DNA from 3 places in the Knoellia sp. AC549 genome. Region 1 is predicted to be linked to each of the others. Evidence: predicted binding sites of a transcription regulator. Region 1 holds the regulator's gene; each other region holds the start of a gene.

Region 1 (10,377 bases):
GGAGTCGACAGCCACCGCACCCATGGACTGGGGCAGCTGGTCGTCCCAGGCGACGTCGAACGTCGCGCCGCTGTCGGTGGACCTCCAGAGGCCGCCGGTGCCCGTCGCGATGTAGGACACGCCCTGGGTCGTCGGGTCGGCCGCGATGTCGCGGATGCGGCCACCGATGTTGGACGGGCCGAGGTTGCCCCACACCTGGTCGGTGCTGGGACTGCCCTGCGACGTCCTGCCCATGGAGGTGGACTGCGCCACCGCTTCCTTGACCGCGTCCTGCGGGATCGACCCGTCGGCGTTGGCACGCTGGAGGTACATCCACTCCTCGGCGCCGGTCGGGTCGGCCGAGGGCCGGTCCTGCTGCTTCGCAGCGCTGGTGCGTCGCTTCTTGTCTTCCGATTCCGCCACGGAGGCCGCCGAGACGCCGACCGGTACGGCCAGAGCTGTCACGGCGACGAGCGGCCACCACTTCTTGTGTGCGAGTGCCACTTGCATTCCTGCCTGCAGGGTCGGGTCGGCCCCGTCGGCGGACCACGATCTGGTCAACCTAGTCGTCACAACTGACTAGGTCGAGGGTCTGGACGGACTACCTGTGAGTACTGTCCATAGACTTGTCCAATGCCCGCCTCCCGGACCCGTCTCGCGGCTCACTTGGGGGTCGGCGTCGTCGTCGTCGGTGCTCTGGTCGGGTGCTCGTCCGGAGATGGTGAGGGGAAGGCCTGTCCGACACCCAGCGCTGCCCCGGCCTCCGAGATCGCGCTCCTGCCGTCGGGCCTGTCCTTCGACGGGGTCGGCGAGGTCACGAGGGTCAGCTCGACCCAGGGCCACGTGAACGCCCGGGCCGTCTCGACCCAGCCGCTCGAGGAGCTCACCGTCTCGATCCAGGACGCCGTCACCGCGGCTGGCTTCCGACCCGCCGGCATGGACAACGAGGGGTTCGAGGCCGAGGTGTTCTTCACCTCCGGGACGTATGCCGCGGGGCAGGCGCTCGTGCGCGCCGCCGACTGTGAGGGCCAGTGGGAGATCGACCTCGTGCTCGTCGACCCCAGCCAGCTGCCGAGCGCCACTCCCAGCCCGACCACGAGCTGAGCGGCTCCTGTCGTGGGCCGCGGGCATCATGGGTCCCATGACCTCCGAGCCCGTGTGGGAGACGCATCCGGTCACGCCCGACCGGTTCGAGGACTTCGTGACCGTCGTCAACAGGAACCGCCGCAGGACGCACTGCTGGTGCCTCTCCCATCGGCTCACCGCGGCCGAGGTCACCGAGCTCGGCGGCACCGGGGAGGACCAGCGGGAGCTGGCGATGCGCGCCCTCTGCGAGCGTGAGCATCCACCGGGCGTCATCACCTATCTCGACGGCGAGCCGGTCGGCTGGTGCAACATCGGGCCCCGCGCCGAGATCACCCGCCTCCAGCGGTCCGCGCTCATGCCCCCGACCGACGACCTCCCGGTGTGGAGCATCGTCTGCATCGTCGTCCGCAGCGGCTTTCGAAAGCGCGGGGTGACCCGGCACCTCATCGAGGGTGCGGTCGACTACGCACGGGCCAACGCAGCTCCCGCCGTCGAGGCCCACCCCGTCGACCCGCAGGGCCGCATGGACCTCACGATGGCGTTCGTCGGGACCAGAGCGATGTTCGAACGCTGTGGCTTCGAGGTGGTCGGCACGACCGGGGCGACGGCCAGCAAGATGCCGCGCCTCACGATGCGCCGAACCCTGCCGGCCTGAGCGCGGCAGGATGTGGCCATGCCCCGACACGTGACCCGGGAGTGGGTCATCCGGCGACGCCTCGCTGTCCAACGACTCTCGTCCGCGCCGCTCCCCCACGCTGCCGATGCTGTCCGCCTGCTCACCTGTGTCCAGAGCCAGGACGCGCCGCTCGCAGCGCACTCCCTCGCCATGCGCTCACGCGCGCCGACGTATGCCGCGGTGCTGGCCGAGCAGTCGGCCGGCGGTTGGGTGCGCACGCACATCCTCCGACCGACGTGGCACCACGTCGCGCCACAGGACCTTCGCTGGATCCAGGGGCTCACCGGCGGCAAGGTCGAGGCCGCCATGCCGGCCCGACACCGCCAGCTGGGACTCACGCCCGAGATCATCGACCGGGGCATCGACCTCCTGCGCGAGCTCCTTCACGGAGGTCGGTCGATGACGCGCAAGGAGATCGGGCCGGAGTTCGCCGCCGCAGGCCTGCCGGGACCGGGCGAGACGATGGCGCACCAGCTGATCTGCGCCGAGGTGAGGGCCGTCATCTGCTCCGGGCCACCCCGGGGCACCGAGCACACCTACGCCTTGGTCGACGAGACGATCCCGTCGGCGGAGTCGGACACGTGGTCGCGTGCGAGGTCGCTCGTCGAGCTGACCCACCGGTTCCACGCCGGGCACGGCCCTGCCTCCGAGCGCGACCTCCAGCGCTGGAGCGGGCTCACCCTCACCGAGATCCGTTCTGCCACAGCGGAGATCATGACCTCCAGCTCGCTTCAGTCGACGCACCCGCTCGAATCCGTCGAGTGCCAGGGCGAGACCCTCTGGTACGACCCCACGGTGACGGCCCGCGCGTCGCGCAAGCACACGGCATACCTGCTGTCGACCTTCGACGAGGCGGCACTGACCTATCCCACGACCGGTTTCCCGAGGAGCAACCCCGACGCCGACCGGACCCGACTCATCTCCGAGGCTGCCGGTGGGATCGTCGTCGTCGCCGGGCAGGACCTCGGCACGTTCAAGCGCAGGACCGAGGCCAAGCGCGTCACGGTCACCGTCCGCCCCGAGGTCGACCTCGACCACGCGGAACGCGATGGCATCGCCGAAGCCGCGCAGTTCCTGGCAGCCTTCCACGACCTACCCCTGAACCTCGTCTTCGCCTGAGGGTGAGGCGTCCGACTCCCCCGTGAGCAGCAGTGGATCGGGTCAGGCGTCGTTGGTGCCGAACCCGTCGCGCTCGGCCCGTTCGTGCGAGTCCTCGGTCTCCTCGAAGAAGGTGATCGTCAGGCCCGCCGGAGCGTCGACTCTGGAGTTGAGCGACATCCATGGGGTGAGGACCGGCTCGGCGACCACGGTTGCTCCAGCACTCTCCGCCTCGCGGGTCGCCGACTCGGCGTCGTCCACCTCGAACGCGATCCGGATCTTTGGGCTCGGCGTCCCCGCCGCCTCGACGGCGTCGATCGCGATCCTGTGCGCAGGACTGGCGATCTCGAAGGTCGCCCGGCCCGCCTCGAGGATCGCGACGCGGTCCTCCCCTCCTGAGGAGAACGCGGCGATCTCGTCCATGCCGAGGACGTCCCGATAGAACCGGACCGCCGCGTCGTAGTCCTCCGCCTCGACCACCACTCGCAGCTGCCTGACCTTCTGCACGCGTCCACCCGTCTCGTCCGTCATGACAGGTCCAAGCGCATACAGCCCCGTCTTATTGCACCGGAGCGACCTCTCGCGTCCGACCTCGACGCCACGCCTGTCGCTGGAACGCGACCAACCCGCGGCCGAGACGAGACAGCAAAGGGCGCCCCGCGCGAAGAGTGGCGGGGCGCCCTCCATGCTGAGTCGGAGAGGGGTCGAAGCTCATCCAAGGACTCAGGACCGAACCGGGGTCGAAGCGGCTCGGAGTGTGTGCGTCAGCCCTGCGGGATGACGATGGTCTGACCGACCCGGACCTGGGCCGTGGCAAGGTCGTTGGCCGCCTGCAGCTCGGCGACACCGGTCGCGACCGACACCCCGGCGAGGTGCTGTGCGGCGATCTCGGAGAGGGTCTGCCCCTGCTGCACCGTCACCGTCACGTCGGGCGCCGACGCAGCCGCTCCTCCCGTGAGGGCGACGAGTCCGACCACGAGAGCGACCAGGAGAACGAGGCTCGTCAGGGCGAGACGACCGGCGCGGGTGACCCTCAGCGCCGGCGCCGCGAACACCGGCACCGACGCGCCGGTGGGGACCGACACGAGGCGCGGTTGCGTCGAGCGACGCGGAACCGGACGCGGTGCGGCATACCCGATGGTCGTGCCGTCCAGCACTGCAACTGCACTCATGGTGTCCTCCTGGATCGGTGTCACGCTCGAAACGGTGTTCGAACGAACGCTTGTACGATTTCTAGCACGGACGTTCGAGGAGTTCAAGACACGCGTCGAACAGATGTTTGAAACACCTGCCCGAACTCCGTAGTCTGTGCTCATGTCAGAAAGCCAATCAGGCGCCACCGACAACGCCCTCTGAGGAGACGAACCATGAGCGACAAGCGCCGCCAGGACGACGCCGACGTCCACCAGCTGCCCGACCGTGACCCGGGCGACGGCACCCTGACGGTGCGGCAGCGCAAGGTTCTCGACGTCATCCGCAACTCGGTCGACCGCCGTGGCTACCCGCCGAGCATGCGTGAGATCGGCCAGGCCGTCGGCCTCACCTCCCCCAGCTCGGTGTCGCACCAGCTGCACGCCCTCGAGAAGAAGGGCTACCTGCGCCGCGACCCCAACCGGCCCCGCGCGCTCGAGGTCATCTCCCCCGACACGCCGAGCGATATCCGCGGCTACCGAGGTGGAGCGGCTCCTGACGACATCGACGCCGACCTCGACCCGACGGGATCGGGCGACACGCGGCCGGAGGCGAGCTATGTGCCCGTGCTCGGCCGCATCGCCGCCGGCGTGCCGATCATGGCCGAGGAGATGGTGGACGAGGTCTTCCCCCTGCCCAAACAGATCGTCGGCGAGGGCTCACTGTTCCTGCTCAAGGTCGTCGGTGACTCGATGGTCGACGCCGCGATCTGTGACGGTGACTGGGTCGTGGTGCGTCAGCAGCCGAATGCCGACAACGGCGACATCGTGGCGGCCATGCTCGACAACGAGGCGACGGTCAAGACGTTCAAGCGCAAGGACGGCAAGGTCTGGCTCATGCCGCACAACCCGTCCTTCGATCCCATCGACGGCGACCACGCGACGATCCTCGGCAAGGTCACGGCGGTCCTGCGTCGCATCTGAGCGGCTGGGCTCACCCCACCCGCGCGGCCAGCTCCCGCGCCAGGGCGGTCAACGTGACGCCGAGCGGCGCATCGATCCGATGCGTTGTCTCGGCGTCTCCACGCGTGGGGCCCAACGTGACGACGACGACGGGTATGCCGTGTGCCGCGGCGCGTCGCACGAACCGGTATCCACTCATCACCTTGAGCGACGACCCGAGCACGACGAGGACCGGCGCGGCCTCGGTGAGGGCGAAGCACTGCTCCACCCGTGGTTTGGGCACCGAGCCGCCGAAGAAGACCACATCGGGCTTGAGGGTGTCGTCCCCGCACAGGAGACAGCGAGGCGGGACGAAGGTCTGCACGGCCTCGTCGGCAAGGACGATGTCGCCGTCGGGCCGGATCTGGCTGCTCACCCGTGAGCCGTCGCCGACCAGTCCCAGAGCCAGAGAGGCAAACCCGGGGTTGGCGTCGTCCATGAAGGCCTGCACGAGGTCACGGTCGGTGCGTTCGCCGCAGGTGAGGCACTCGACGTCGGCAAGGCTTCCGTGGAGCTCGATCACGTCGCGCGTGCCGGCGTCCTGGTGGAGGCCGTCGACGTTCTGGGTGATGACGGTGCCGATCGCGCCGACGCGCTGGAGCTCGGCGACGGCTCGGTGCCCGGCGTTGGGCTCGGCGACGGAGAAGCGCTGCCAACCGATGAAGCTGCGGGCCCAATAACGTTGTCGCGCATCACTGGTCGCACAGAACTCCTGGTGCGACATGGGTGTCACCCGCCGCTTCCCGTCGGGCCCGCGGTAGTCGGGGATGCCACTCTCGGTCGAGATGCCGGCGCCGGTCAGGACCAACGCAGGGCCGCGGTCGCGCAGGAGCGATGCGACCTCACCCACGGACACCTCTCGACTCACCCCACCATCGTAGGTCGCCCAACGCACCGCGCTGCATCACTCGCCCGGGCAGGCGCTCTGGTGGACCAGCGCTCCCGTGACCATCCAGCGCCAGTCGGTGGCCGACCCGCCCGCGTACGCTCCGGCTCCGCACTGGCACCTCCAGTGCCACCGGCCGAGGGCGTCACAGCTGACGTCCGGGTGGTGGCTGCGGCGGGCTGTCCGCCTTCGCATCGTGGCCTTCATGCTGGAGAGGAGGGCTCGGCACCACCGCCAGATACGCCCGACCCTCGTCCGTCAGCGCATCACGCGGCGTGCAGAGGACTGGCCGATTGATAACTGACTGTTATAGGATGGATCCATGATTGATGCAGCCGGCCTCCGGGTCATGCGCGCCATCGCCGACGAAGGCAGCTTCACCGCGGCGGCGCTCTCACTCGGATACTCCCAGCCCGCCATCTCGCAGATGGTCCGTCGCCTCGAGACCCGCACCGGCACGACACTCGTCGAGCGCATCGGCCGCAGCGTGCGCCTCACCGAGGCCGGTGCCGTGCTGGCCCGCCACGCCGGGCCGGTCCTGTCGGCCCTCGATGCCGCCGAGGAGGAGGTCGCCGCCATCGCCGGGCTGCGCTCTGGCCGCGTCCGCCTCATGGCGTTCCCCAGCGCCTCGGCGACCCTCGTCCCCAAGGCCCTGGCCAAGGTCAAGGCCGAGCACCCGGGCGTCTCCATCACCTTCAGCGAGGGCGAGCCGCGTGAGTCGCTGGCCGCGCTGCGTGCCGGGGAGTGCGACCTCGCGGTGGCCTTCGTCTACGAGGGCACCGACCTCGGCCGTGGCGAGGAGGACCTCGACGCGTTCGTCACCACCCCCCTCCTCGACGACGAGGTCCTGCTTGCGGTGCCAAGCACCCACGACCTCGCCGGTGCCAAGCACGTCGACATGGCCGCCCTCAAGGACGAGACGTGGATCGCCGGCTGTCCCCGCTGCCGAGGCCACCTGCTCCAGCTCGCGAGCACGGCGGGTTATGTCCCCGACATCGCCTACGAGACCGAGGACTACGTGGCGGTGATGGGACTCATCGCCGAAGGGCTCGGTGTCGCGGTCATCCCCGACCTCATCCTCAAGACGGTCCACCACGAGGACGTCGCGGCCCTCCCGATGACCCCGGCCTCGCGCCGCCACATCGTCGCCGTGACCACGCCCGACCTTCAGCGCGTCCCGTCGGTGAGGGCCACGCTCGACGCGCTCGTCGAGAGCGCCAAGGCGTCGACGGCCAAGACCCGCAAGAGGGCCACTGCTCGCTGACCCTCACTTGGCGGTGACGACCTGGAGCTGGTCCCCCCGCTCCACGACGGCGACGTGGCCCCGCTGGTCGGTGCGGTAGGCGGCATACCCGTTGCTCCTCAGCATGCTCAGGTGGGCAGCTGTCGGGTGTCCGTAGTCGTTGTCCTTGCCCACGCTGATGACCGCCACCGGAGCCCTGACGGCAGCCATGAGGGCGGGGTCGAGGTTTGCGCTGCCGTGGTGCGGTGTCTTGACGACGTCGAACTCGCCTGCAGCAGAGGCCATCTCGGGGTCTCGCCGCATCCTGAGCACGAGGTCGTGTGCGGCCTCCCGCTCCACGTCGCCCAGCAACAGGACGTCGACCTCACCGACGTGGACGGCGAGCACGATGCTCGCGTTGTTGGGCACCGATCCGGCCGCGATGCGGCGCACGGGCGCCCACACCTCTGCGGTGGCCTCGCCGAACGAGAGCCGGTCCCCTGCCGCGACGGCCGAGACGGGTATGCCGCGTGCTCGCGTCCAGCCGGTCACCTCACCGACCTGGTGACCCGGCTCCGCAACCGGTGAGACGAGGACCTGTCCGACCTCCCGACCACCGAGAACCCCGGGCAGGCCCTCGACGTGGTCGGCGTGGAAGTGCGTGAGGACGACAGCGTCGACGACCTCGACACCGAGCGAGTCGAGACAGCCGTCGGCAGAGGCCGGCTCGGGTCCGGTGTCGACCACGAGCGCACGCCGGGGGCCGGTGCGGACCACCGCCGCGTCACCCTGCCCGACGTCGCAGAAGGCAACGCGCCAGCCGTCGGGAGGCCACGTCACCACCCGCGTCGGGATCGTCATCGCCGCGCTGAGGGCGACGACGACGAGGGCGAGCAGTGGTCGCACGACCGCGGCACGCCCGAGCCATCGCCCGGTGACCAACAGCGCCAGGGTGAGCCCCGCGAGCAGCAGGGCACCCGGTGGACCGTCGGGCCAGGGCAGCGTGCCGCCCGGGACGTCAGCCATGACGCGCGCGGTCCGCGCGATCCCCAAGGTGGGCACGGCGCCGAGCCAGCCGAGGAGCTGGGCGGGAGCATCGGCGACGACCGACACGAGAGCGGCCGCGACCCCGGCAACCGTGGCCGGGGCCACGAGGGGTGCGGCCACGAGGTTGGCGACGACCCCGACGATGCTCACCGACCCCTGGAGCAGGACGATGAGGGGGGCGCACATCGCCTGTGCCGCAACGGGTATGGCGATCGCCGGGCCCATGAAGGCCACCCTGGGGTGGAGTCTCGCGGCGATGGCATCGCCCCAAGGTCGGGTGAAGAGGAGCAGGCCGAGGGTGGCGAGGGCCGACAGGGCGAACCCGAAGGACCGCGCCATCCACGGGTCGATGACGAGCACCACCACGATCGCGCCGGAGAGGACCGGGAGCCCCGCGGCGCGACGCGATCGGCTCATCCCGATGAGCCCGATGAGGCCCATGGCGGCAGCGCGGACGACGCTCGGCTCTGGTCTGGCAAGGACGACGAACCCCAGGATGGCGAGCGCGACGACGAAGGGCCGCCACCGGCGTCGCACCCCCATGAGGACGCAGAGCCCGAGCACCAACCCACCCACGACGGCGATGTTCGAGCCGCTCACCGCCGTGAGATGGGTCATGCCCGTCGCCTGCATGGCCTCGGTGAGGTCGGCCGGGGTGCGACTCGTGTCGCCGATGACGAGCCCGGGCAGCAGACCTCGTGCGTCGGCCGGCGTGGGGTCGACAGCCCTGCGAAGTCCCGCTCGCAGGTGCTCGGCGACCTGGGCGACCACGCCCGCCGGCCTCGTGACCTCCTGGCTCGAGACCCGCAGCACCGCCACCTCGGGGTAGCCCGGCTGCGGCGGTGCCAGACGCCCGCGCAACCGCACGCCCTCGTGCCACTTCAGCTGCAGCAGGGTCGCGTCGCCCCTCAGCGAGATCGGCGCGTGCGCCGAGGTGATCCTCCCCCGCCCGTCGACCCGATGCGCGCTGGCCCGTGCCATGACGACCGGCTCACTCCCGCCCCGCGCCTCGAGCATGACCGGATCCGAGGTGATGGTCGCCTCGACCGTGACCACGGCCCGGGCCGCGGTCAGGTCGTCGAGATCGCCCAGGCCGCGCAGGGCGTGCTGACCGTTGCCGGCGACCTGCACCAGCAGGGTGACACCGAGCACAAGGACGAGTCGTCGGCCGCGACCCCAGAGCTGCAGCACGAGCACGAGGACCATGAGGCCTGCCGTCACCGCCCATCGCGGCCCGGGCGACCAAGTCAGGGTGCCCGCCAGGGCGGCCCACGCCGCGAGCGCCGGGACGAGCAGCCGGACGTCACTGAAGCGAATGACCTCGCGCGTCCACTCGTCCCGCCGGTCCCGGAGCTCCGCGGGATCCGCGAGCGTCACAGCGTGACCTTGGGAGTCAGCTGGGCCAGCAGCTTCTCGCCGATCCCACTCACCTCGCCGAGCTCCTCGACGCTCGTGAACCGGCCGTGCTCGGTGCGCCAGTCGAGAATCCGTTGTGCGAGAACGGGTCCGACGCCGGGCAGAGTGTCCAGGGCGGAGAGGTCGGCCGAGTTCAGGGAGACGGTGCCGCCGGCAGGAGCGGCGCCGGAACCCGCGCCAACGCCCCCGGCCGCACCGGAGCCAGCACTGGCTCCCGGCCCGGGTCCGGCGACGACCTCGCCCGGCCTCGGCACGACGATCTGCTCTCCGTCGACGAGCACTCGGGCCAGGTTCACGGCTGTCAGGTCGGCCGTCCGAGTCGCTCCACCGGCCGACGCCACCGCATCGCCCACCCGCGCGCCGGCGCTCATCCGGTAGACACCGGGCCTGGCCACCTGCCCGACGACGTGCACGACTGCGGTGCCTCCAGCAGCAGCGCCACCGGCGTTTCCGGAGGCCCCTGGCGGGCCCTGGGTCGCGGCCACACCGGCTCCGTCCCCACCACCCGGGCTCGAGCCACCGGGCGAGGCTCGCGACAGGGTCGAGGTCCCGCGGCTCACTCCCGTGGGCTCCGTCCCGGCTCCCATCGTCACGGATGCCCCGTCACCACCAGAGGCCAGCCAAACTCGCACGCCGAAGACGACGGCCACGAGCAGGACGACCACGAGCACCGCCATCACCGCCGACCGGCTCGGCACCCAGCGAGCCCCCCGCAGGCTCACCGGCAGCTCGAAGACCGGACCGCGCGGCACCTCGAGCGGTCGGTGCCGACCGCGATCCTCCGCGTCGAGCCGAGCACCCTCGCCACCCTCGTCGCGTCCACCGTCACCACGGC
Region 2 (10,377 bases), 180 kb from region 1:
GAAGCAGACGACCTTGCCGTCGGCGTTGGCGTAGGCCGGCATGCCGTACCAGGTCTTCGGCATGAGGTCGGGTGCGTTCTCGGTGACGATCCGGTGGATCGCCTCGGCGAGAGCTCGGTCGTCGTCGGGCATCTCCTTGATCTTGGACTCGAGGTCGGCCAGGCCCTTGGCCCGGTCCTTCTCGCCCTTGGCCTCGGCCCGCAGCTCCTTGGCGCGCTCCTTCATGGCGGCGCGCTCGTCGGCGCTGAAGCCGCTCTTGGTCGTGGTCTTCGTGGTCTTCGTGGCTGCTGTCCTGGTGGTCATGGAAGCACCGTAGGTTTGCGGGCCACGTCGCTGCTTCTCGATTCCTGACCGGTTCCCTTCCGGGGTCTCAGTGGCCGGAGCTGCCGGGGCTGGAGTGCCACAGCTTGCGCGACGGCGTGCCGTGCTCCGGGACGGCGACCGATCCGACGAGACGGCCGTCGGTGGTCGACGTGCCCGCGGGCTTGATGTCGGCATAGGGCGACTGCTTGAACCCGGACGCGTGCACGAGCACCCGGCGCCTCCCGCGGGAGTCGGCCTCGCGCTCCCCCACCTCGGCGCGGGCGATGGCCTCGGCGTCGGCACTCTCGAGCGCACGCACGACAGCAGCCTGACCACCGTCGCGCCAGGCATCCCAGAGCCCGGCGAGCTCCCAGGCACCGGTCGCACGGACCGAGATCCCGCGTGGGCCCGTTCGACGGACGACACCACGCACCAGCAGGAGCCAGGAGTGGAAGATCGTTGCGGCATACGGGCCCTGGACGTCCTCGAAGAAGGTCGCGTCGACGGGACCGGTGGAGTCGTCGAGGGTGAGGAAGACGACCCGGCGGCCCGACCGGATGGGTGGGGTCTGGGTCGCGACCTTGACCCCGGCGATCCACACCTCGCTGTTGCTGCGCGCTCCCAGCAGGTCGCGGCTGCGGACGACCCCGAGCGCGTCGAGCATCGGCCCGTAGAACTCGACGACGTGCGCCGAGGCGTCGAGCCCGAGGACGTCGAGCTCGGCCCGGACCCGCTCGGTGCCGGTCATCTCGGGCAGGCCGGTGCCGGGGGTGAGCTCGGGCCGGTCGCCGAGGTCGAGGGTGAGCTGCACCGACTGCTCGGCTGCAGCCACGACCGGCCGAGCTGCCTGTGACTGCGCCGCTGCCCGCTCCCGCACGAGGTCGTCGCGGAGGGTCGGCGGCGGGACCCGGCGACGCGACGACCGTCCCGTGCTCACCCGCTCCCACCGGTCTAGCTCACCGACGTGGAGCAGGAGGTCACGGCGGGTGATGCGACCGCGACGCCCCAGCCCGGAGCCCGAGACCCCGATGCCGTGCATGGAGTCGAAGGCACCGGCGAGGACGAGTCGTTCGACGACCGGCCGGCTCACCGTGGCACGTGACCAGAAGTCACCGAGGTTCGAGAACGGCTGTCCCGCAACGATGCTCGCGACCTCGGCACCACTGATGCCCTTGACGTCGGTAAGCGAGAGGCGGATGCCGTAGCCGCTTGCGTCGGGCAGGTCGGGGTGCACCGGGGTGAAGTCGCCCCTCCTGCCCTCGTCGAGCCGCTCGATGCGGTAGGTGTCGCCCGAGGCGTTGACGTCGAGCGCGAGGACGGCGATGCCGAGCGACCGGGCGTCGTCGAGGATGAGCCGCTTGGGATACATCCCCGGGTCGTGGGTGAGGACACCGGCGAGGAACGCCGCCGGGTGGTGGGTCTTGAGCCAGGCCGAGTGGTAGGTCGGGAGGGCGAAGGCTGCGGCGTGCGCCTTGCAGAACCCGAACGACGCAAAGGACTTGAGCACGGCCCAGATCTGGTCGACATCGTCCGGCGCATACCCTCGCGCCCGGGCCGCGGGACGCCACCACGCCTCGATGTCGAGCTGCCCCTGGGGAGTGCCCATCGTGCGGCGCACCTCGTCGGCCTGGGCCAGCGTCACCCCGGTCGTCTCGGCGACGATCCGCAGGACCTGCTCGTGGAAGACGACGACACCCTCGGTCTCGGCGAGGGTCGGCACGAGGGTCGGGTGGATGAGCTGGGGCTTGGACCAGCCGTGCCGGCTCTCGAGGAACGGGCGGATCATGTCGGACTTCACCGGCCCGGGGCGGAAGAGCGAGATGTCGATGATGAGGTCACCGAAGCGTTCGGGACCGAACTTGCCGATGAGCTCGCGCTGCCCCGGGCTCTCAATCTGGAAGCAGCCGAGGGTGTGGGCCGTGCGGATGAGCCGGAACGTCGCCTCGTCGTCGAGCGGCACCTGCCTCTCGTCGTCGAGGTCGACCTCGTCGCCGTCGACCCGCCTGACCTCGGCGACGGCGTGGGCCATCGCCGACTGCATCCGGATGCCGAGGACGTCGAGCTTGAGCAGGCCGAGGGTCTCGACGTCGTCCTTGTCGAAGTGGCTCATCGGGAAGCCGGGCCAGCTCGCCTCGACGGGCGTGCGGTCGAGCAGCCCGGCGTTGGACAGGACGACGCCGCACGGGTGCAGGGCGATGTGGCGAGGCAGCCCGTCGAGGCGTTCGACGAGCTCGAAGAAGGTGTCGAGGCGGGGCGCATCCAGCCCGCGAGAACGCAGCTCGGGTAGGTCGGCGATCGCACTGCGGGCGTCCTTGGCGCGGATGTGCGGGAACGCCTTGGCGATCTCGTCGATCTCGACGGGCGGCATCCCGAGTGCCGCACCGACGTCACGGATGGCGTGGCGCACCTTGTAGGTGTCCATCATCGACACGCAGGTCACCCGGTCACCGCCGAAGCGGTCGAGGATCGCCTCATAGATCTCGGTCCGCCGCGCCGACTCCACGTCGATGTCGATGTCGGGCAGCTCGGCGCGCAGCGGTGAGCAGAACCGCTCCATGAGCAGGTCGTGCCGGATCGGGTCGACCCCGCTGATGCCCAGCAGGTAGTTGACGAGCGACCCTGCCCCCGAGCCGCGAGCCGCGACGCGCACCCCCTTGGCCTTGATGAGGTCGGTCACCTCCGCGACCGTGAGGAAGTAGGTGGGGTACCCCAGGTCCGCGATGACGCGCAGCTCGTCGTCCAGACGGGACAGCACGGTATGCCGTGCCGCGTCCCCGATCTCGGGGAACCTTGCGCCCATCGCGGCTCGACAGCGCTCGGTGAGGACCTGGTGCGGGTCGACCCCGGCCTCGATGCCCAGGATGCTCGGCTCGGGCAGGTGGACGGCGCCGATGCCGAGGTCGCCGCGGGCGTCTTGGACGCACTCGTCGGCCAGTGCGAGCGTGGCGCCGACGAGCTGGGCGGCGCGGCCGTTGTCACCGGCGATCTCGAGGGCGCGCAGCCACATCTCCTCGCTGCTCGCGAGGTGACCGGCGTCGGTGACCCGGTCGAGGTGGCGTGAGTCGAGGACCACCAGCCGACGTGCGGCGTCGAGGATGTCGACGGTGCGCACCCCGTCGCGGTCGGCGTGCCGGACCGCTGCGGTGATGACGGCGGGGACGCGGGCCTCGTCGGCGAGGCCGAGCAGGTGGCGGGCGTGGACGCGGGAGCCGGGGGTCCCCTCGGGCCCACCGTTGCCGACGACCTCGATGGCGAGCGCCTCGGGTGGCAGGAGCGTCCGCCACCTCTCGAGCCGGGCTCGGGCCTCGACGGGGCGACGGGCGAGGAGCGCCCGACCCACGTCGGAGTCCGGTCCGAGGAGCACCCGCAGGCGACTTTGTGCCCCATGGGGACCATCCGCTCGATGGTCACCGATGCTGGAACGGTCCCAATGGGGCACAAAGTCGGAGTCGCCGCCGCGGCACCAGCGGGCGAGGAGGTCGGGCAGCGTCACGGGGACACCGCGCTCACCGCGCAGGTGGGTGTCTGTGACGAGCCGGCACAGGGCAGCCCAACCGAGCCCGGGACCGGTGCCCGCAGCCCGTCCCCGGGCGAGCACGGTGACCCGCGGCAGCCGTGGGTCGACGACGGCGCCGCCACGCACCGGCGTGCGGGCCTTGCGCGCGGGGCGCCCCGTCACGGGCTCCCCGACGGCGAGGTCGACACCGAGGATGGGGTCGATGCCGGCCCGGCGACAGGCCATCGCGAACCGCACCGCGCCATAGAGACCGTCGCGGTCGGTGAGGGCCAGGGCAGGCTGCCCGTCGGCGGCGGCCCGTTCGACGAGGTCCTCCGGGGTCGAGGCGCCGAACCTCATCGAGAAGCCGGACGCGGCGTGCAGGTGGACGAAGTCGTTCATGCCGTCTCTCGAGCGGCGGCGAGGCGACGGGCAGCACGCTCGCCACGCGGCATACCCAGGGTGACGGTGACAAGCTCGACGAAGGTCTCGGCGGCGCGCAGCAGGTCGTCGGCCTCGCGCACCGACACCCGGACCGTGCGCGACTCGATCTCCTCGCGACGCACGGCCGCGAGGGCGAAGAAGTCGGCCCACTCGCCGAGCTCCGGGGCGTGGTTCGCGACCAGCGGCCACAGGTCCTGACGGCTGCGTCCGCGTCCGGAGTGACCGGCGACGAGGGCGGCGGCGGCCCGCATCGCGGCATCCTGGGAGGTGACGTAGCGAGCGGCAGCCAGCTCCGCGGCATACGCCTCGGCAAGGCACTGGCGGGACTGTTCGAGCAGGGCGAGGGCAGGGGCGGCACCCACGGCGGTCAGTCCTGGGCCCGGAGCAGGACCCAGGGGTCGCTGCAGCCGTCGGCGGCGTCGGAGGCGAGGTCGTAGACGCCGGTGCCAGCAGCGCTGCCGGCCTCGACCCGCCAGACATGACGTTCGGGACGCGCGCCGAGGTCACCGAGGTCGCGCCACCACGACCGGCGCTCGCTCCAGTCCTCGAGGACCTCTCGGACGACGAGGATGCGGCCGCGCCAGACGAACGCACGCGGGCGGCAGCGGACGGCGAGCGAGCCATCCGTGGCGGGCGCCGCGGCCTCGACCCGGACCTCGACGCGTTCTTCGTACCGGCGCACCACGACATGGCCTCCTCAGGCAGGATGGGATGGAGTGAGAGGGGCGATCGAGATGATCGCCAAGGTTCGAACGCCTGTTCGAACATCTCCACTGTACAACCGCCGGACAGCACGCCGTCAAGCCCCTACGCTGACGGCATGAGCCAGCCCGGGGACGCCGTCTCTCAACGAGACCTGAGCAACCACCCCTCGGTCGCTGCCGTGCTGAGCACCCTTGCGACACACCATGTCCAGACCGTGGTGCGCTACCTCCCCGATGCCGTCCGCACGGCTCGGGCCGCCGCCGAGGCACTCGGGGTCTCCCCCTCCGAGATCGCCAACTCGCTCGTCTTCGCCGGGCGCCGCCACGACGGCTCGACCGAGCCGCTCCTCGTGCTCGCCTCGGGTGGTCGCCGCGTCGACCAGGACCGCATCGCCGCCCTGCTCGACCTCGCCGCCGTCGAGAAGGCCACGCCCGAGCAGGTGCGCGAGTGGACCGGCTTCGCCATCGGCGGGGTGGCGCCCGTCGGTCACCCCACTCCCCTGCGCACCGTCGTCGACGTGACGCTCAGCAGCTTCGACGTGGTGTGGGCCGCGGCCGGGCACAGCCACTCCGTCTTTCGCACGACGTACGACGAGCTGCTGCGCATCACGAGCGGCAAGGCGATCCAGGTCGACTGACGCCGGCCACGAGAGGCGGGACGGCCGCGTCGCCGGGATGACGAGCGCCCCTCCACACTCACCGACCCGGCCACGCGGCCGCGTGATCACTCTGGCGGCAACAAAGGTGGCGCCGGATCAGTACACGTACTCAGGTTCGGCAGGCCCGAGGTACTCAGACCAGGGTCAGCGAGCCCCCGCGGACAGGCCGAGGTTCTCGTAGACCTCGAGCGTCGCCGTGGAGCGGTTCATCGTGATGAAGTGCAGCCCCGGTGCGCCCTCGGCGAGCATGCGCTGGGCCAGCTCGGTCGCGATCTCGACGCCGACCGCACGGACCGCGGCCGGATCCTCGCTCACGGCCTCGAGCCGGTCGACGACCGGCTTGGGCAGTGGCGTCCCCATGAGCTGCGACATCCGGGTGATCTGCCTGAGGTTGGTCACCGGCATGAGTCCGGGCGTGATCGGCAGGTCGCGGTGCTCGGCGACCCGGTCACGCAGGCGCAGATAGCTGTCGGCGTCGAAGACCATCTGCGTGACCGCGAAGCTCGCGCCCGCATCGGCCTTCTTGAGCATGATGTCGACGTCGTGGTCGAGGTCCGGGGAGGCCGGGTGCACGTCGGGGAAGGCCGCGACGCCGATCGTGAAGTCGCCGAGCGTGCGGATGAGCGACACGAGGTCGGTTGCGTGGTTGAGGCCCTCGGGATGGGCGACCCACTCGCCACCGGGGTCGCCCGGCGGGTCGCCACGCAACGCAAGGATGTTGCGCACTCCCGCGGCGGCATACTGCCCGATGACCCGGCGGACGTCCTCGACGGACGCACCGACGCAGGTCAGGTGGGCCAACGGGGTGAGGGTCGTCTCGCGCGCGATGCGCTCGGTGACCCGGACGGTGCGGTCCTGGGTCGTCCCCCCGGCGCCGTAGGTCACCGACACGAAGTCGGGTCGGACCCGCTCGAGGCGTCGGATGGCATCCCACAGCGCCGCCTCGGACACGTCGTCCTTGGGCGGGAAGAACTCGAAGCTCACCGAGGGCCGCTCGGAGGAGAGGAGCTGGGGGATGGAGCGGGGTGCCATGGGGTGAGATTAGTCCAGTGGGCAGGCCGTAGGCTCAGGCCCACACCCCGTGAGATGCGTGAGATGCGAGGAGCGTTCGTGACCAGCCCGTTGGACGAGGCAGATCTCCGCGCTCGCGTGCAGGCCTGCATCGACGACGAGCTGCGGCGCCAGGCCGTCGTCCTCGACGAGCTCGGACCGGACGTCACCGACCTCCTCGACCGCGTCGGATCCCTGCTCGCCGGGGGCAAACGACTGCGGGCCGCCTTCCTCTACTGGGGCCACCGGGCCGCCGGCCGCGCCGACTCGAACGAGCTCGTGCGCCTCGCGACCGCCATGGAGTTCTTCCAGGCCGCGGCGCTCATCCATGACGACGTCATGGACGACTCGGACACCCGACGGGGTATGCCGGCCGCCCACCGCGCGCTCGCCGCCGTCCACACCGAGCGTGGCTGGGGCGGTGACGACGAGCGTTTCGGCGTGGCGGGCGCCATCCTCGCCGGCAACCTCTGCCTCACCTGGACCGACGAGCTGGTCGCCACGAGTGGGCTCGACGCGGCCGACCTGGCGCGGGGACGTGTGGTCTTCGACCGGATGCGCACCCAGCTCATGGCCGGGCAGTTCCTCGACGTCGTCGACTCGGTCCGCCCGTGGGACGACCTGCCGGCAACCGAGCGCATCGAGCGGGCGCAGCGGGTCATCCGCTACAAGAGCGCCAAGTACACCGTCGAGCACCCGCTCCTCATCGGCGCCACGGCCGGGGGCCTCGGTGAGGCTGATCTCGCCTACCTGTCGTCGTACGGCCTCGACCTCGGGCACGCCTTCCAGCTGCGTGACGACCTCCTCGGGGTCTTCGGCGACCCCGAGGCGACGGGCAAGCCGGCGGGCGACGACCTGCGCGAGGGCAAGCGCACCGTGCTCATCGCGCACACCCTGAGCGGCACCGACGACGCCGGACGCCAGCTCCTCCGCACCGCCCTCGGCGACCCGAACCTCGGGACCACCGCCGTCGACGACCTTCGAGCGGTCATCACCGCTTCCGGCGCCGTCGACGCGGTCGAGTCCGAGATCGGCCGTCTCGCCGCCAGTGCCCGCGCCTCCCTCGCGGCGGCCACCGGTGTCGCCCCCGACGCAGCGGTCATCCTCGACCAGCTCGTCGAGATCAGCACCGCCCGCACCGCCTGACCCGCCTCGACAGCGATTCGCCTCAGGTGGACCGGTTCAGGGCCACCTTGCGCACCATCACGCAGTTGCCCAGGCCTTTGGGGCGGTCATACGTGAAGCCCTCGCGCTCGTACATCGTGCGGGTGCCGTTGTAGAGGAACGACGAGTTCTTCTTCCGTTTCCCGCCGGTGTCGTGGGGGTAGCCCTCGACCACGCCGCCGCCTGCCTGCGCGATCAGGTCCACGGCTCCGCGCAGGGCAACCGACGCCAGCCCCTTGCCACGGTGGGCCTTCTCGACCTGGATGCAGGTGATCCGGTAGTCGGGCAGTCGCTCGGCCGTGGCCAGATACTCCTTGCGGTGGTGGATGCCGGGTAGCTCCTCAGGTGTGCCGTACTCCGCCCAGGCGATGGCCAGGTCCCCGTCGTAGACCAACGCCGCGTGCGCGATCCCCTCGTCCACACGGCGCCTCTTGAACGCCCGGTTGTCCTCGACGGCGCTGTCCGGCTCCCGGTCGTCGGGATGGAACCAGGTGCACCAGCAGCTGGCGAACATCCCCTTGTTGCGCTCGACGAGGGCGGCGAAGTCGTCAAAGGTCTCCGGAGTGAGCGACCTGGTCGTGAGCTCGGACATGTTGGCAACCTAGACCGCGTCGGACGTGGACTCCTACCGTTCGGCCCCCCAGCGTCCGAGGGCAGCGATCGCCTCGCTTAGTGCGAGCCCTCGATCGGTCAGCGCGTAGGCGCGTGTGTTGTGCCGAAGAGGCAGTCGGGTCAGCACACCGGCGGCCTCCAACTCGCGCAGGCGGGTCGCCAGCATGTTTGTCGGCGTCCCGAGGTCGCGCTGGAGGTCGCCGTAGCGCTGCGGGCCCTCGAGCAGCCGCTCCACGATGAGCAGCGCCCACCGGCTTCCGACGATGTCGAGGGCCGCGGCCAGGTCGCTCACTCGGCGGAGTCGGTGTTCGGCTTCATCCAGAACGGCGAGTAGTGGTAGCCGTCGGGATCGTCGAACTGGCGCTGGTACATGAAGGGGTAGTCGTCGATGTCGCCGACTCGTCCGCCGGCTGCACCGGCACGGTCGACCAGCTCGTCGACCGCCTCCCGGCTGCCGAGGTCGAACGACACCGTGACCTTCGAGGGTGTGTCCGGTCCGCCGATCACTTCCTCGACTCCCCCGATGCTCGCGTACATCTCGCGGCTGCCGAGCATGAGGTACTGCTCCGGCGCGATGGCGAAGCACGACACGTTGTGGTCGGACATCTCCGGGTTGAGCGTCCAGCCCAAGGCCGTGTAGAAGGCGGTGGCGCGCTCGACGCTCTGGACGGGGCAGGTGATGAAGAGGCTCATGCGGCCATACTTGCAAAATGCAAGTGCGCCGTCAAGGGCTGCCCCATCTCTCACCGGGACCGTTAGCTCAGCGCACCCACACGACGTGCGTTCCGGCGGTACGGAAGCCGGCCGAGAGCCACTGACCCAGCTCGTCCCCGTGCGCGTAGCCGACGAGCGGTCGGCCGGGGTTGAGGACGGCTGCGCACGCGACCATGGCGGCAACATCCTCAGTCCCGTCGGCAGCGGCCCACGCGTTGGAGAGCTCCACCGTGGTGCCTGCCTCGTGCAGCACGGCGCCGCCGACCAGCTCCTTGCTCTCGCGTTGGGCGAGGATCGTGAAGCGCGGGTGCTCGAGGAATGCCGGAAGGAGCACTCCCGTGTAGTCGTGCAGCTCGTTCCATGTCACCAGCTCGTCAGGCTCGGCGACGACGCCCCACCCATCGGGCAGGGTGGCTTGAGGGGAAGCCGCTTCGCGGTGCAGCCAGTCCGCCTCGAACAACCGCTGGAACCCGGCAGGCTCGAGGTCGACCGTGCCGTACGAGTCGGCGACGGAGCAGTGCTCGAACGGCTCCATGGCGCGCAGCACACGGTCGACCGTGACGTCGCGCCGCAGCGTCTTGGCGGCGGAGTGCCACGGGGGCGGCTCAGCGAGCGCCCACCACAGGGCGTCGTCGGACCGGGTGGGGATCCCGTGCACGGCGAAGACGTCCTCGTACCACGCTTGGCTCGCGCGGACCCCGGCCTCGTGCTCCGCCGCCGTCTCCCCTGCCACCCTCCAGTGGTACCAGAACGGAGGCTTCACGGTCCGGTGGACGAGGAACGTAGGCGGGCACTCCGTCACCTGATGCGACGTACGAACCCGCCCGCTCATCGTGGCGTGTTCGGATGTCCGAGCAACGTGACCCGCTGTGTTGTGATCCGGGTGCGAGGGACCTCCTCGACCTGCGATCTCGGTCTGATTCGGTGTGGCAGTCGGACCAGCCAGTCCCTAGGGTCAACCCCATGAAGCGGGTGTGCAAGGTCGGTGTCCAGCTGCCGGAGGTGGAACGGTTCCTCCCGTGGCCCGAGTACCTGGATCTGGCGCGACGGGTGGAGGCATCCGGCTACGACTCGGTCTGGGTGGGTGACCACTTGCTCTACGACTTGCCGAATGGGGTGACGCGGGGGCCGTACGAGGCCTGGACGACGCTCGCGGCCATCGCGGCAGTGACGGAGCGGGTGGAGCTCGGGCCGCTCGTCGCCTCGACCAGCTTTCACTCCCCGCCGATGC
Region 3 (10,377 bases), 460 kb from region 1:
CGCCGGAAGGTGACGCGGCCTTCACCATCCACACGCGCTGGATCGAGACCGAGTTCGACAACCAGATCGCACCCTTCGCGGGTGAGGCCGCCTCCGCCGACGGCGCGGAGGAGCAGGGCGAACGTCAGCGCGTCACCGTCGAGGTCGGCGGACGTCGGCTCGAGGTCGTGCTCCCCGCCGGTCTGTCCCTCGGGGGCGGTGGTGGTGGCGCCGCGAAGAAGAAGGCACCGAAGCGCTCCGGCGGCAGCAAGGCCGGCGCCGCGGCGTCCGGAAACTCCCTCACCGCGCCCATGCAGGGCACCATCGTCAAGGTCGGCGTCGAGGACGGCCAGCAGGTCGCCGCCGGTGACCTCGTCGTCGTGCTCGAGGCCATGAAGATGGAGCAGCCGATCACCGCTCACAAGGCAGGCACCATCAGCGGCCTCACCGCCGAGGTGGGCGCCACGGTGACCAACGGCGCCGTCCTCTGCGAGATCCAGGACGCCTGACGAACCCCGCACAACCGGTCGTCCCGGCCTGTGCCCTCCGAGACGACCAGCGCGGCCCACCGCTCCCTGTGAGGCGAGCCGCGCTGTGGGTCCTCGTCGAGCCCACTTTCACGCTAGGACCGTCGTCGGCACCCCCGCAAGCAGATGCGGCGAGGTCGACATGAACGTTCGTGAAGGCCGTGAAGCAGGACGAATGCTCAGCGGGTGCGGGTGTCGTCCTGACCGAGGTCGATCGTCTCGCCACCGTCAGCCGGCTGGTTGCCGCCCGGGGTCTGCGCCGACCCCGGATCACCCTGCTGGGTGGGTCCCCCCTGGGGCAGCCCACCAGCCTCCCCCTGGCTCGGGGAGCCCTGGGTCTGCGGCTGGGTGTCCGGCGACGGGAAGGACGGGTCGTCGGGCGCATCGGCACCCTCACCCGGGATGGTGGAGGGTGCGCCGGTGCCCGGCGCACCGCCCGGGTCCAGGGGGCCGCTCGGGTCCTCCTGGGGCTGCGGGTCACCGGTGCCGGGCGACGGGTTCGGGACGGGCACCTCGCCCGGCTGCTCCGGGGTCGACGGCGTCGTCGGGGTGGTGGGAGTGGTGGGAGTTGAACCCGGGTCGGCCGGGACCGGGGTCGTCGGCTCGGACCCGGCCGTTCCGCCGTGGTTCGAGGGCAGGCCCAGCTTGTCCTCGATGAAGTCGCCACCCCTGTCGATGGCCGACGAGAACTTGCCGCCAGTCCTCTGGTCGAGCAGGTCCTCGACCTTGTCGATGGCGCTGCGCGCCGAGTCGGGGTTGTCCTGGGCGTAGTCCTTGGCCCTGTTGAGGGCCTCGTCGCCAGTGATCGGCTGCTTCTGCTCACTCATCGGAAGTCTCTCCCACGGTGTCGGGGTTCGGATGAGTCCCAAACTAGCCACGCGTGGGTTCCGTGTGGGGCTTGGCACCAGCCGAGCACCCCTTGGGCACCCAGCGCCCCCGGACGCCTCGGTCAGCTCGTGGTCGTGTGCAGCCGTCGCGCGGCTTCGGCGATCGAGCCGGACAGGGACGGATAGACCGTGAAGGTGCTGGCCACCTGGTCGACGTTGAGCCGGTGGTGCACCGCCAGGGTGACCGGGAAGATCAGCTCAGAGGCTCGCGGCGCCACGACGACGCCACCGATGACGGCGCCAGAACCCTTCTGCGCGAACAGCTTCACGAAGCCGTCGGTGATGCCCGACATCTTCGCGCGCGGGTTGCGTGCCAGGGGGAGCGTGACCACGTCGGCGTCGGCGCTGCCGTCGTCGATCGCCTTCTGCGAGATGCCGACGGTCGCGATCTCGGGGTCGGTGAAGATGTTGGCCGAGACGACACCGAGGTTGAGGGGAGCCACGGCGTCACCGAGGGCGTGCGACATCGCGATGCGGCCCTGCATGGCGGCCACCGACGCGAGCGGGAGGACTCCCGTGCAGTCGCCCGCGGCATACACACCTCTGACCGACGTCCGCGAGACACGGTCGACCACGATGTGGCCGGACTCCGAGAGGTCGACCCCGACCTCCTCGAGACCCATGCCGGAGGTCTGGGGGACGGAGCCGACGGCCAGCAGTGCATGCGACCCCTCGACCTCACGCCCGTCCTCGAGCCGGACGACCACTCCGTCGCCACGCGTCTCGACGGCGGCCATGCGGGAGCGCCCGAGGACCTCCATGCCGCGCCGCCGGAAGACGTCCTCGATGACGGTGGCCGCGTCCGGGTCCTCGCCGGGGAGGACCCGGTCGCGCGAGGACACGAGGACGACGTCGGAACCGAGGCCGAGGTAGGCCTGCGCCAGCTCGGCGCCGGTGACGCCGGAACCCACGACGATGAGGCGCTCGGGCAGGGCGTCGAGCTCGTAGATCTGCTGCCAGGTGAGGATCCGCTCGCCGTCGGGCTGGGCCGTGGGCATGGTGCGAGGGGTGGCACCCGTGGCGAGGAGCACGACGTCGGCCTCGACCAGCTCGGTGGCTCCGTCGAGGAGGGTCGCCTCCACCTGGGTGGCCGACAGCAACCGGCCGGTGCCACGGAGCACGCTCACCCCGACCTCGGCCACTCGCTCGGCGATGTCACGGCTCTGCGCGGCGGCGAGGTCCTTGACGCGTGAGTTGACCTCGGCGAGCTCGGCCTTGGCGTCGCGGACCGCGTCTCCCTCACCGTCCTCGAGGTGGACGCCGAGGTGGGCCGCCGTCTCGAACTCGGACATGTAGTCGGCCGTCGAGATGAGGGTCTTGGACGGCACGCAGTCCGTGAGGACAGCCGCACCACCGAGGCCGTCACGGTCGACGATGGTGACCTCTCCCCCGAGGTGTGCCGCGACGAGCGCCGCCTCGTAGCCTCCCGGCCCGCCACCGACAATGACGACCCGAGTCGTTCGCGCATTCACGCGGTCCATCCAACCACGCGGCGGCTACCCTGCTCGCGTGACCGACAACGCCTGGGCCTCCTCCCCGCTCGACCTCGCCGACCCGGCGACCGACCCCTTCGCCGTCGCTGACGCGGCCGCTGCGGTGATCCGCGAGCGCACGGGCATCGAGCAGCACGACGTCGCGCTCGTCCTCGGCTCCGGCTGGGGACAGACCGGGGACCTCATCGGCGAGACGCTCACCGAGATCGACAACACCGACGTGCCGGGCTTCGGCAAGGCTGCCGTCGCCGGCCACTCGGGCACGATGCGCTCGGTCGCCATCGGCGACACGGGCCGGCGAGCCCTCGTCTTCGGCACTCGTACCCACTTCTACGAGGGCCGCGGCGTGCGCGCCGTCGTCCACGGCGTCCGCACCGCTGCCGCCCTCGGGTGCGGCACCGTCGTCCTCACCAACGGGTGCGGCGGCCTGCGCGAGGAGTGGCCTCCCGGAACCCCTGTCCTCATCCGTGACCACATCAACCTCACGGCACACTCCCCCATCGAGGGTGCGAACTTCGTCGACCTCACCGACGTCTACACCCCCCGGCTGCGTGACCTGGCCCGCGAGGTCTACGGCGGGCTCGACGAGGGCGTCTACGTCCAGTTCCGAGGCCCGCACTACGAGACCCCGGCCGAGGTGCACATGGCCAAGGTCCTCGGTGGTGACCTCGTCGGCATGTCCACCTCGCTCGAGGCCATCGCCGCCCGCCAGAGCGGCATGGACGTCCTCGGCATCTCCCTCGTGACCAACCCCGCAGCGGGCATCTCGAAGACGCCGCTCAACCACGAGGAGGTCCTCGAGGCCGGCGCGGCCGCGGCCGAGCGATGCGGCCAGCTGCTCGCCGCCGTCGTCGCGAAGATCTGAGGAACCCATGTCGTATGCCGCCCGCCACGAGTCCGTGCCGACCGTCCCGTCCGAGGCCGGGACGGAGAACGACGAGCTGATCGCCGCTGCTCGCGCGTGGGCTGCCGACGACCCGGACCCGGAGACGAAGGCAGAGCTCGTCGCCGTGATCGACGCGGCCGAGTCCGGCGACGCCACTGCCGCCGCCGACCTCCTCGACCGCATGTCGGGCCTGCTCCAGTTCGGCACGGCCGGTCTGCGTGGCGCCCTCGGTGCCGGTCCCAACCGGATGAACCGCTCGGTGGTCATCCGAGCGGCAGCCGGCCTCACGGCATACCTGAAAGGACAGGGCCGGGCCGAGCCGTTCGTCGTCATCGGGTTCGACGCGCGGTTCAACTCCGACGTCTTCGCCCGCGACACGGCTGCGGTCGTCGTGGGAGCCGGTGGTCGGGCCAATGTGCTGCCGCGTCCGCTGCCCACACCCGTTCTCGCGTATGCGATCCGGCACCTCGGCGCTGACGCCGGGGTCATGGTCACCGCGAGCCACAACCCGCCCCAGGACAACGGCTACAAGGTCTACCTCGGCGACGGCTCGCAGATCGTGTCGCCCTCCGACGTCGACATCGCTGCCGAGATCGCGCGCATCGACCGGACCCTGGACGTGCCGCTGGCCGACGACGGCTGGCAGACGCTGGACGAGGAGGTGCTCGAGAGCTACCTGACGCAGGTCGTCGACGTCGTCTCGTCGGACACCCCTCGTGACCTCGTGGTGGTCCACACCGCGCTGCACGGGGTGGGTTCCGAGACCGTCGCGCGTGCGTTCGTCGCTGCCGGTTATGCCGCTCCACTGCCGGTTCCCAGCCAGGCACAGCCGGATCCGCTCTTCCCGACGGTGCCGTTCCCCAACCCCGAGGAGCCCGGCGCGATGGATGCGGCCCTCGAGCTGGCCGAGCAGACCGACCCCGACGTCGTCATCGCCAATGACCCGGATGCCGACCGGTGCGCTGTCGCCGTTCCGGGCCCGGGCGGGTGGCGGATGCTGCGCGGTGACGAGGTCGGGGTGCTGCTCGGTGCGCACCTGCTCGATCGCGGCGTGCCCGCGGATGCGGTGTTCGCCAACTCGATCGTGTCGTCGCGGATGTTGGCGACCGTGTGCCGGTCGGTCGGCATCGCGCACGAGGAGACCCTGACGGGGTTCAAGTGGATCTCGCGGGTGCCCGGGCTGCGCTATGGCTACGAGGAGGCACTCGGCTACTGCGTCGACCCGGAGCAGGTGCGTGACAAGGACGGTGTGTCGGCTGCTCTGGTGGTCGCGGAGATCGCTGCGTCTCTCAAGGCTGCCGGGGGCTCGATCTCGGAGCGGCTCGACGAGCTCGCGGTGGCGCACGGGGTGCACGCGACGGATGCCTTCTCGGTGCGCGTCGAGGACCTCGCACTTCTCGGCCAGGTCATGGCGCGGCTGCGCGCAGAGCCGCTGAGCAGCGTTGCCGGAGTTGAGGTCTCACGGGTCGACGACCTGGCCGCTGGTGACGGTGGGCTGCCACCGACCGAGGGCCTGCGCTACTTCCTGGCGGACGACTCGCGCGTCATCGTGCGCCCGTCCGGGACCGAGCCGAAGCTCAAGGTCTATCTCGAGGTCATCGAGCCGGTCGTCGACGGCGACCTCGCCGCTGCCCGCTCCGTAGCAACCCAGCGACTGGCCGGCATCAGGGCCGACCTCGAGGCCGCCACGGCACTCTGACGCCGAGGATGGACAAGCGGGTCCACCGACAGGTGGAGGCGCCGGCGGCACCTCCGTGGGCAGGATGGAGCCATCAAGGGGGAAGACTTCCCACGTGCCGAAGGAGAACCTCATGGAACGCCGCTACCTCAACATCGCCTGGCTGCTCACGGCGATCCTCGCCATCTGGGCGATCATCGCCGGGAACGTCGACAGCATCCCGAGCTGGACCATCGCCATCCCCGCCGTCCTCACCGGGTTCTGGTGGGCCTTCGGCCGCGGCGCCCTCGGGGACGGCCCCCGCAAGGACGAGGGCCCGAGCGTCTGACCGCCCACGCGGGCACACTGGTGTCATGGCTTTCCACGAGTCGTGGGTCGAGAAGCAGATCCGTGAGGCGCAGGAGCGCGGCGAGTTCGACAACCTGCCGGGCGCCGGCAAACCGCTGACCGGTCTCGACGACCCCGACCCCGACTGGTGGGTCAAGAAGATGATGGCCCGCGAGGGTCTGAGCATGTCCGATGCCCTGCCACCGGTGCTCCAGCTGCGGCGTGAGTACGCGACCTTCCCCGAGTCGCTGCTCGACGTCCGGACCGAGGACGGGGTCCGCGAGGTGCTGCGCGACTACAACCTGCGCGTCATCGACGACCGGCGACGGCCGGTGCTCGGCACGCAGTCACCGGTGTGGGCGCCGACCGTCGACGTCGAGGCGATGGTCGCGCGCTGGCGTGAGCTCCGCGACGAGCAGGCTGCTGCAGCTGCCGCAGCCGTCGAGGTCGCAGCGGGCGTCAGCGAACCCGACCCGCCTCGGAAGCGGTGGTGGCAGCGACTCCGGCCCTGACGGCATACGCGATGCCGGCCAGGCCGAGAGTGGTCAGAGCGCCGGCGGCGACGAGGTTGGAGGTGCGAACGGCCACGCTGTCCATCTGCGACGACAGCCACCACCCGACGAACCAGGGCTCAACGACTGCTCCGAGCGGCACGACCATCCGGGCCGCGATTCCCCATCGGCTGCGGAACCGCGCCAGCGCACCCACAAGTCCCAGGGGCGCTCCGGTCACGGCAGCAGCCACGAACCACAGGGCATTCGAGCTGAAGGACCCGAGCGGCATGAGCCCGGTCAGCTCACCGACGCCGTAGTGCACCACCAGCGCCCCGGAGCCGGCGAGGAGCCCGGCGAGCGCGGCCGGAGCACGGCGTCGCAGCAGTGCGCCCGCGAGGACGGAGATGCCGGCCCATACGGTGCCCGCGTTGAGCAGCAGGCTGAAGGTCCGCCGGACGCCGAAGAGCACCTGCTGCTCGCCCGAGAGCTGGGCGTCGGTCGTGATGTTGACGATGAGGGACGCGACGCCCAGAGCCACCACCGCCAGCGCCACCCACGACGCGCGTCGCGTCCATTCCCCCATCACCCGGGCAACCCTATTCGGAACGATGGCCACCGTCGTCGCGGTGTTGGGCGGACGCGGTCGACCGCCTCGGTCAGGCGAGGTGGCGGGCGAACCAGGCGTGACGGGTGATCGCGTACTCGACTTCCGCGTCGGCTCAACCCATCGGGTGCCACTCCATTTCAGATCTGTCACGTCAGTCGCGTCGGTCGTAGTGTGTGGCGCGGTAGATGAGTTGGGTTGCGCTGCAGCGGAATTGGTGTGGATATCGTCGTGACTGTCACCGAACACGTGTACGATGAGAGGTATGGAGGGGACACCAGCAACCGGAGGGCCTGAGGTTCAGGTCCGCTCCGTGGTGTCCAGTCTTGCTGCTGTGAATCCGGAGGGTTTGACCGAGCCGGAGCGGGTCGCGGCGGTGTCGGCGCTAGAGGCGTTGAAGGGTGCGGCAGCGGCTGCACAGGCGCGACTGACGGCGGCTGCAGTGCTGGATCGTGAGGCGTTGGGTGAAGACTCGCGCAGTGTGCGCGCGGACCTGGCTCTGGCGCGGCGCTGCTCGCCCACGTCGGCGGACCAGCACGTCGGTGTCGCGAAAGCGCTCGTGGGTGAGATGCCCGAGACGATGGCGGCGTTGACCCGTGGGGAGATCAGCGAGCGGCGGGCGATGATCGTGGTGCGGGAGACGGCCTGCCTGAGTGTGGAGCACCGCGCGGAGGTCGATCGCCGCCTCGCACCCACGATCGGGTCGTTGGGGGACAAGGTGCTGGCCGGGGCGGCCCGGCGTGCGGGTGCCGCGTTGGATGCGGCAAGTCTTGCTGAGCGCAACCGCCGCGCTGTCGCGAGTCGTCGTGTCAGTGTCCGCCCAGCCGCCGATGGGATGGCATGGCTGTCGATCCTGGGTCCGATGAAGGAGATCATCGGAGCCCACGTCGCCCTGACGGCCGAGGAGTCTCGCCGTCACCAGATCGACCCGGACCTGCCGGCGGAGCAGTGGGAGGCCGCCGCGGCAGCGGCACGTGCCGACACCCGCGGCAAGGGTGCGTGGCTCGCCGACCGGGCCCTCGAGCTCCTCAGTGGTCGGGCGAAGGGTCAGCCGCAGCCGGTCGAGGTCAACATCGTCATGACCGACAAAGTCCTGCTACCGGCCGCGTTCGGTGGCCAGCCGCCTGCTGACGACGTGGCTGTCGTTCCTGGTTGGGGCCCGATCCCCGGCGCCGAAGCTCGCGCCCACCTCGCTGCACTGCTCGACGACGCTGACGTGGACGCCAAGACCACCGTGTGGCTGCGAAGGCTGTTCACCGACCCCTCCGGTCGCGACCTCGTCAGCCTGGACTCCAAGCGTCGCCGCTTCCTCGGCGGGCTCCGCCGCTTCCTGGAACTGCGCGACCCCACCTGCCGGGTCCCATGGTGCGACGCTCCCGCGATTGAGTCAGATCACGTGGAGGCGATCCATACCGACGGCACCACGTCGGGAGCCAATGGCGCTGGGCTCTGCAAACGCCACAACCTCGTCAAGGAAGAACCCGGCTGGCACGTCAGGGTCCAGTCGACAGGCCTCGACGGGACCGGAGCACACGGCATACGCATCACCACCCCGACCGGACGCGTCCACGACTCCACCGCTCCACCCATCCTTGGTGAGGGCTCGGTTCCACCCGATCCCGTCCACCTCCAGGACCGGCCCCTGCCCAACGACCCCTGGGGTGGCTGGATCCCCGACCCACCCGACGACTGGTTCACCCAGGACGTCGAGATGCGGGTCGCCTGATCGTCGTGCAGTTCTCACGCGGGCGTCGGCTCGTGTTCGCCTGGTCTGCCTAACGTCGACGGACGTGACCCGACGCCTTCGACCGATCCTTCTCCTGACCGCCGCCACGATGACCGTGCTTCCGGGGATCGCCACAGCGAGTCCTCAGCCGGGCCAAGGACGGGGCTCCGAAGCGTCCGCCGCGCAGCTCCGGGTGATCCAGCACAACACCGACCACGTCCCCGCCGCCTGGGACTTCGTCGTCGGCCAGGTCGACGCCTTCGAGCCCCAGCTCGTGGCCGTGCAGGAGGTGTGCCGGCCGTGGTTCGAGGCGCTGCAGGCCGAGCACCCGAGCTGGACCTTCGCCTACCACCCGCGCAAGCTTCCACTTCGGCAACAGCAAGAACCCCGGGTGTGGCGGCGACTGGATCGGCGAGCTCATCATCTACACCGGCGCAGCGAACCGCCCGACGATGACGCCCGACTACCCCAACAACAACGCCGACGGGGTCGAGAAGTTCGGCATGGCCTGTGTCGAGTTCCGCCGCGAAGGCATCCCGACCCTGGGTTGCTCGACCCACCTGTCAGCCTTCCCGACGTCCGGGGGACGCGGCACCCAGCCCGAGCGCGGTCCGCAGGTCCAGGCGGTCATCGACCACACCCAGCCCTACCGCGCAGCAGGGTGGGCCGTGGTCGTCGCTGGTGACCTCAACATGACCTCGGCCGCCGACAACCCCGACAACACGCCCATCATGAGCCAGCTCGTAGGGCCCGAGGTCGGCGGCACTGGAGACTTCTACGACGGCTCCCAGCACGACTGCACCTGTCGGCTCACCACCCCGACCACCGACAAGAACCAGCGCATCGACTACGTCCTCTGGTCGGGGAACCGGACGCCTTGGGCCGGTGCAGCCACCATGGAGCGGCTCGACAGCCCCGCGGGCCACCACCTCCTACGCTCCGTCGGCACGCTGTCCCGGCGGATAGACTCCCGGAGTGAGTACCACCAAAGCGGCCGTTGAGACGACGCTCGACCCGACGGCCCGAGCCCGGGACCTGCTCGACGTCTCCCGGCTGACCAACCAGTCCCTGACGCGCTGGCTCCACGGGCTCCCGGGCGTCGACCAGGTCGGCTGCGAGGCCCGCGCGGCAGATCTCGGCACCCGTTCGATCAAGACGACGAGCAAGGCGTGGGCCGTCGACCTGGCCATCTCGATGATCGACCTCACCACGCTCGAGGGCGCGGACACCAAGGGTCGTGTCCGGGGCCTCGCGTCCAAGGCGCTCCTCCCCGACCCGAGCGACCTCAGCACCCCTCGCCCGGCGGCGGTCTGCGTCTATGGCGACATGGTCAGCACCGCCAAGGAGGTGCTTGGCGACAGCGGAGTCAAGGTCGCAGCCGTCGCCACCGCCTTCCCCAGCGGGCGCGCGAGCCTGGCCGTCAAGCTCGCCGACACCAAGGACGCGGTCAGGGCCGGCGCCGACGAGATCGACATGGTCATCGACCGCGGCGCCTTCCTGTCCGGCGACTACCTCACGGTCTTCAACCAGATCGCCAAAGTCAAGGAGGTCTGCGGAGACGCTCGGCTCAAGGTCATCATGGAGACCGGCGAGCTCAACACCTATGACAACGTCCGCCGCGCCAGCTGGCTCTCGATGCTCGCGGGTGGCGACTTCATCAAGACGAGCACCGGCAAGATCCAGCCCGCCGCAACGCTCCCCGTCACGCTGATCATGCTCGAGGTCGTCCGCGACTGGCGCGACCTCACCGGCACCCAGGTCGGCGTCAAGCCGGCT

What was found. Region 1 encodes LexA, which represses DNA repair genes until DNA is damaged. Its sites were predicted from a motif close to TCGAACANNTGTTCGA; they were not measured.
Positions count from the first base shown of each region.
Region 2: the regulator LexA is predicted to act here: its motif matches at 4,992-5,007, upstream of ACZZ98_RS16505 (YbaK/EbsC family protein).
Region 3: the regulator LexA is predicted to act here: its motif matches at 7,117-7,132, upstream of ACZZ98_RS13380 (HNH endonuclease signature motif containing protein).

Region 1 is NZ_OZ409890.1:3,199,514-3,209,890, reverse strand. It holds gene ACZZ98_RS15645 (WD40/YVTN/BNR-like repeat-containing protein) at 1-483, opposite strand, end outside; gene ACZZ98_RS15640 (hypothetical protein) at 613-1,083, shown strand; gene ACZZ98_RS15635 (GNAT family N-acetyltransferase) at 1,121-1,720, shown strand; gene ACZZ98_RS15630 (winged helix DNA-binding domain-containing protein) at 1,739-2,860, shown strand; gene ACZZ98_RS15625 (VOC family protein) at 2,903-3,370, opposite strand; gene ACZZ98_RS15620 (LysM peptidoglycan-binding domain-containing protein) at 3,604-4,011, opposite strand; gene lexA (transcriptional repressor LexA) at 4,207-4,953, shown strand; gene ACZZ98_RS15610 (Sir2 family NAD-dependent protein deacetylase) at 4,964-5,839, opposite strand; gene ACZZ98_RS15605 (LysR family transcriptional regulator) at 6,180-7,121, shown strand; gene ACZZ98_RS15600 (ComEC/Rec2 family competence protein) at 7,125-9,503, opposite strand; gene ACZZ98_RS15595 (ComEA family DNA-binding protein) at 9,500-10,377, opposite strand, start outside.
Region 2 is NZ_OZ409890.1:3,383,386-3,393,762, reverse strand. It holds gene ACZZ98_RS16525 (iron chaperone) at 1-303, opposite strand, end outside; gene ACZZ98_RS16520 (DNA polymerase III subunit alpha) at 371-4,201, opposite strand; gene ACZZ98_RS16515 (SAV_6107 family HEPN domain-containing protein) at 4,198-4,605, opposite strand; gene ACZZ98_RS16510 (DUF6504 family protein) at 4,611-4,928, opposite strand; gene ACZZ98_RS16505 (YbaK/EbsC family protein) at 5,064-5,585, shown strand; gene metF (methylenetetrahydrofolate reductase [NAD(P)H]) at 5,751-6,638, opposite strand; gene ACZZ98_RS16495 (polyprenyl synthetase family protein) at 6,717-7,802, shown strand; gene ACZZ98_RS16490 (GNAT family N-acetyltransferase) at 7,825-8,412, opposite strand; gene ACZZ98_RS16485 (winged helix-turn-helix transcriptional regulator) at 8,446-8,724, opposite strand; gene ACZZ98_RS16480 (VOC family protein) at 8,721-9,125, opposite strand; gene ACZZ98_RS16475 (hypothetical protein) at 9,193-9,879, opposite strand; gene ACZZ98_RS16470 (LLM class flavin-dependent oxidoreductase) at 10,110-10,377, shown strand, end outside.
Region 3 is NZ_OZ409890.1:2,743,035-2,753,411, reverse strand. It holds gene ACZZ98_RS13420 (acetyl/propionyl/methylcrotonyl-CoA carboxylase subunit alpha) at 1-488, shown strand, start outside; gene ACZZ98_RS13415 (antitoxin) at 686-1,333, opposite strand; gene ACZZ98_RS13410 (NAD(P)H-quinone dehydrogenase) at 1,456-2,874, opposite strand; gene ACZZ98_RS13405 (purine-nucleoside phosphorylase) at 2,903-3,751, shown strand; gene ACZZ98_RS13400 (phospho-sugar mutase) at 3,759-5,471, shown strand; gene ACZZ98_RS13395 (hypothetical protein) at 5,566-5,778, shown strand; gene ACZZ98_RS13390 (DnaJ family domain-containing protein) at 5,804-6,289, shown strand; gene ACZZ98_RS13385 (hypothetical protein) at 6,237-6,854, opposite strand; gene ACZZ98_RS13380 (HNH endonuclease signature motif containing protein) at 7,210-8,601, shown strand; gene ACZZ98_RS13375 (endonuclease/exonuclease/phosphatase family protein) at 9,054-9,602, shown strand; gene deoC (deoxyribose-phosphate aldolase) at 9,577-10,377, shown strand, end outside.